DNA from 2 places in the Plantactinospora sp. B5E13 genome. Region 2 is predicted to be linked to the other one. Evidence: riboswitches for the same ligand, from Rfam matches in the RefSeq annotation. Region 2 holds a riboswitch; the other holds the start of a gene.
The links. Region 2 has a riboswitch for S-adenosylmethionine ahead of ABGB05_RS05010 (GNAT family N-acetyltransferase). Riboswitches for the same ligand answer to the same signal wherever they lie in the genome.

Region 1 (2,377 bases), on a different contig from region 2:
ACCACGGCGAGTGGATCAGCTTCGGTCCGGTGAACCTGACCGGGATCGGCTCGGTCACCGCCGCGGTCAGCTCGGGCAGCACCGGCGGCACCGTCGAGTTCCGGGCCGACTCGCCGACCGGGCAGCTGCTCGGCACGATGCCGGTCGGCAGCACCGGCGGCTGGGACAACGTGGTCTCGCCGACGGTCAACCTGGCCAACCCGGGCGGGACGTTCACCCTCTACCTGGTCTTCGTCAACCCGGCGCAGGCCGGCGGCACACCCGACCTGCTCTCCCTGGACTGGCTGCGCTTCAACGGCGCGGGGGTGAAACGGGAGACCGGCGGGACGGTCTCGGTCACCGCGAACCCCCGGACCGGGACGGCGCCGCTGTCGGTGGCGTTCACCGGTACGGCCACCCCGGCGGCCGGGCGGACCATCACCGACCGGGCCTGGGACTTCGGTGACAACACCCCGGTCGTGCACGGCACCTCGGCCACCCACTCGTACGCCCGGCCGGGTACCTACACGGCCCGGCTGACGGTCACCGACAGCGCCGGAGCCACGATGTCGAGTCATCTGACCATCACGGTCCGCTAGGTCTGAACGGTCCGGAGGGCACCTTCCTGCCGCCCGGGCGGTAGCCGGTGGCACGGAAGGGGCCCTCCCGGCCAGGCGGCCGGGCGAAGCGTGGCAAGGATTACAGCGCCAACCGCGCTGACCAGTTGGAACGTCGGGCCACCGGCTGCGTAGACTCTGCACCGGCCATCCAGAGCGACCGAGAGACCTGGCTCGTCGACGTCGCAGCAACCCCCCACCACGGGTGCGGGTGCTACCGCCAGGACCGATGGAGGTTCGCAGTGCCTACCACCCGGGCCGAGCGGTCGAGCCGGCTCCATGTCACCTGGCACCGGTGGCGTCGACATGTCGACCTGTGCCGGATCAGCACCATGCTCTGTCGCGGTCACGCCTGACCCCGCCCGCCGGTCGGCGGATCTCCGACCATCTGATTGATCCCCTCGAGGCGGTTGACCTCGACGCTGCGGCACGCCCACGACCGGTGCACGGTCGCGGGCCGCGCGTCCGTGTCGGCGTCGCCCGCCGGATATTTCCTGGAGTTTCCACACAATGCGCCTCAACACCCTGACCACCCGCCTGCTCTCCGGGGTCGCCGCCGTCGCGTTGCTCGGTGCGGTCGCGGCCTGCGGCGGAGGTTCCGCCGACAGCGCCGACAACCCGTACGACCTGCTGCAACCGGGCACGCTGCGGGTCGGCACGCTGACCGACGCGCCGCCGAACGTCTTCCTCAAGGACGGGAAGTTCACCGGTTTCGACAACGACCTGATGACCGCCGTGGCGCAGAGGCTGGGCCTGAAGGTCGAGTTCGTCGGCACCGAGTTCTCCGCACTGCTCGCCCAGGTCAACAACCACAAGTTCGACGCCGGCTCGTCCTCGATCACCATCACCGAGGCGCGGAAGAAGACCGTCGACTTCACCAACGGCTACGACTTCGGCTACTTCGGACTCGACGTACCGGCCGGCTCGCCGATCAGGAGCTTCGCCGAACTGAAGGGCAAGCGGGTCGTGGTGGTGCAGGGCACCGTCCAGGACGACTACGCCACCGCCGAAGGGCTCGACCCGGTCCGGGTGCCGGACTACAACGGCGCGATCAACCAACTCAAGGCCAAGACCGCCGACGCCTGGATCGCCCCGGCCGAGATCGGTGAGAAGTCCGCGCAGGACAGTGGCGGGAAGATCGTACTGGCCGAGAAGCAGCTCAGCTCGGCGCCGACCGCGTTCGCGGTGGCCAAGGGGAACGACCCGCTGCGCGAGGCCCTGAACAAGGCGCTCGACGAGGTGGTCCAGGACGGCACCTGGACCCGCCTCCAGGACCAGTACTACCCGGGTCGGCCGATCCCGGAGACCTTCAAGCCGGGCAGCGGCACCGTGACCTTCCCACCGGTGCAGGCCGGCGCTGGCAGCACGCCGAGCGGCGCCCCGACCGCGCCGGCCAGCCCGACCGGTACGCCGGCGGCCTGACCCTCCACAGGAGACGAGCGAGCAGAGACAGGTGGAGCGATGGAGACGCTGAGGACGTTGTGGGAGACGTTCTTCGACCTGGAGTCGATGCGCGAGGCGCTACCCGAGATGCTCACGGTCGGGCTGCGTAACACGCTGCTGCTGGCGCTCGTCTCCGCGATCCTGGGGACCCTGCTCGGCATGCTGCTGGCCGTCGCCGGCCTGGCCCGGACCCGATGGTTGCGCTGGCCGGCACGGATCTACACGGATGTGTTCCGGGGGCTGCCGGCCGCGGTCACCATCCTGCTGATCGGGGTCGGGTTGGCCCCCCTCGGGCTCGCCTGGTGGGGACCCAACCCGTACCCGCTCGGCATCCTGGC
Region 2 (2,377 bases):
GACCTTCGGCGGCATGTACGCCTTTCCCGGCGGCAGCGTCGACCCGGCCGACTCGTCGGCGCGGCTCGACTGGGCCGGCCCCGGCCCGGAACAGTGGGGCGAGCGGCTCGGGCTGCCGCCGGCCGAGGCACAGGCGCTGGTCTGCGCGGCGGCCCGGGAGGTCTTCGAGGAGGCCGGGGTGCTGCTCGCCGGCCCGCACCCGGACGAGGTGCTCGGCGACGTCAGCGGCGACGAGTGGGAACGCTGCCGGCAGGCGCTGGTCGACGGTCGGACCAGCTTCGCCGAACTGCTCCGGGACTGCCGGCTCACCCTCCGCTCCGATCTGCTGCTGCCGTGGAGCCGGTGGATCACCCCGGAATTCGAGGCGCGGCGCTTCGACACGTACTTCTTCCTCGCCCTGCTGCCGGAGGGGCAGCGCACCCGGGACGTCTCCGGCGAGGCCGACCGGACGCTGTGGCTGTCACCGGCCGACGCGGCGGCCCGGGCCACCGCCGGGGAGCTGACCATGCTGCCGCCGACCCGGGTGACGCTGACCGAGATCGCCGGCTGCGCCGACCTGGCCGCGCTGCCGACCGTCGCGGCACGGCGGGACCCGGCCCGGCCGATGATGCCCCGGCTGGAGCCCGACCCTGACGGCGGCGCCCACTTCGTGCTCGACTGAGCCGCCTGGACGGACCGTTCCGGTGGACGTTGCCGGCGCCCTCCCCGTGCTACCGTGCCCGACACAGGTCATGAGTGCCAGCGCGAAGCCCCGGCTTGCTGGCCGGCAACCCTCCGTTCGCGGGCGGGGTGCTCCGGGTGAGGACCGGGCCCGGCACGAGGTGTCGGGCAAGCCGTCGAACGGGGGGCGCGTGCCAATCATCGTCAGACACCGCAGGGCCGGGTTCCCGGCTGGACGTAACCCGCGGATCGGAGTTCGCCCATGACGGCGCCGCCGATCCGTCTCGCCACAGTGGACGATGCCGAGCGGATCGCCGGGTTGCACGCCGACAGTTGGCGCCGCCACTACCGGGGCGCGTACGCCGACTCCTACCTGGACGGCGACGTCGAAGCCGACCGTCGGGCGGTGTGGCGCAGCCGCCTGACCGCGCCGGACGGTACCCGGACGCTGCTCGCCGAGCACGGGGAGCGGCTGGTGGGTTTCCTGCACGTCGTGTTCGACCACGACACCCGGTGGGGGAGTCTGGTCGACAACCTGCACGTCGTACCCGATCGACACCGCACCGGCGTCGGCACCCGGCTGCTGACCCGCGCCGCCGAAGCGGTGACCGACCGGGCGGTCGGCGCCGGAATGTACCTCTGGGTGTTGCGGCAGAACACCGGGGCGCAGGCGTTCTATGCCGCGCGGGGCGCGATCTGCGTGGAGACGGCCACGGTGGAGCCGCCCGGCGGCGATGCCAGCCGGCTCGACGGCACGCCGCGGAAGCTGCGGATGGTCTGGGCCGACAGCACGGTGCGGTGCCCGTCCAGCGAGCGGCGCTGACCCTCGCTGATCTGGGTGGTGCGAGGAAGGGGCCCTTCCTCACCACGGCTGTCGCCCCGGTGGCAGGAAGGACCCCTCCGGACAGCTCAGCCGAAGCGGCCGGTGATGTAGTCCTCGGTCTTCTTCTCGCTGGGGTTGCTGAAGATCTTCTGGGTGTCGTCGTACTCGATGAGTCGGCCCGGGTCACCGGTCCGCTCGATCGAGAAGAACGCGGTCCGGTCGGAGACCCGGGCCGCCTGCTGCATGTTGTGGGTCACGATGATGATCGTGTAGCGGTCCTTCAGCTTGAACATCAGGTCCTCGATCGCCAGCGTGGAGATCGGGTCCAGCGCCGAGCAGGGCTCGTCCATCAGCACGACCTGCGGTTCGACGGCGATCGTCCGGGCGATGCAGAGCCGCTGCTGCTGACCGCCGGACAGGCCCGCGCCGGGCTTGCCGAGCCGGTCCTTGACCTCGTCCCAGAGGTTCGCCGAACGCAGTGCCCGCTCGGCCGCCTCCTCCAGGATCGACTTCTTGCGTACGCCGTTGAGCCGCAGCCCGGCGACCACGTTCTCGAAGATCGACATGGTCGGGAACGGGTTCGGCCGCTGGAAGACCATGCCGATCATCCGGCGGACCGCGGTGACGTCCACGTCCCGCTCGTAGATGTCCTGGTCGTCGATGGTGAGCCGGCCGTCGACCCGGGCCCCCGGCAGCACCTCGTGCATCCGGTTGATGGACCGCAGGAAGGTCGACTTGCCGCAGCCGGAGGGGCCGATCAGCGCGGTGACGGTCTTCGGCTCGACGGTGAGGTTGATGTTCTCGATCGCCTTGAAACCACCGTAGTAGGCGGTGACGTTTGTCGCTGCGATGCGCTTCGCCATGATGATTTTCTCCTCCTCCGGTCAGCGGCCG

Region 1: linked by a shared signal. The riboswitch ahead of ABGB05_RS14025 (ABC transporter substrate-binding protein) and the one ahead of ABGB05_RS05010 (GNAT family N-acetyltransferase) in region 2 are both predicted to bind S-adenosylmethionine.

The regions. Positions count from the first base shown of each region.
Region 1 covers NZ_JBDPLT010000012.1:146,881-149,257, reverse strand. The annotation lists gene ABGB05_RS14030 (ThuA domain-containing protein) at 1-578, shown strand, start outside; SAM riboswitch class I at 741-832, shown strand; gene ABGB05_RS14025 (ABC transporter substrate-binding protein) at 1,107-2,018, shown strand; gene ABGB05_RS14020 (amino acid ABC transporter permease) at 2,058-2,377, shown strand, end outside.
Region 2 covers NZ_JBDPLT010000003.1:274,357-276,733, reverse strand. The annotation lists gene ABGB05_RS05015 (NUDIX hydrolase) at 1-661, shown strand, start outside; SAM riboswitch class IV at 728-841, shown strand; gene ABGB05_RS05010 (GNAT family N-acetyltransferase) at 923-1,483, shown strand; gene pstB (phosphate ABC transporter ATP-binding protein PstB) at 1,570-2,346, opposite strand; gene pstA (phosphate ABC transporter permease PstA) at 2,368-2,377, opposite strand, start outside.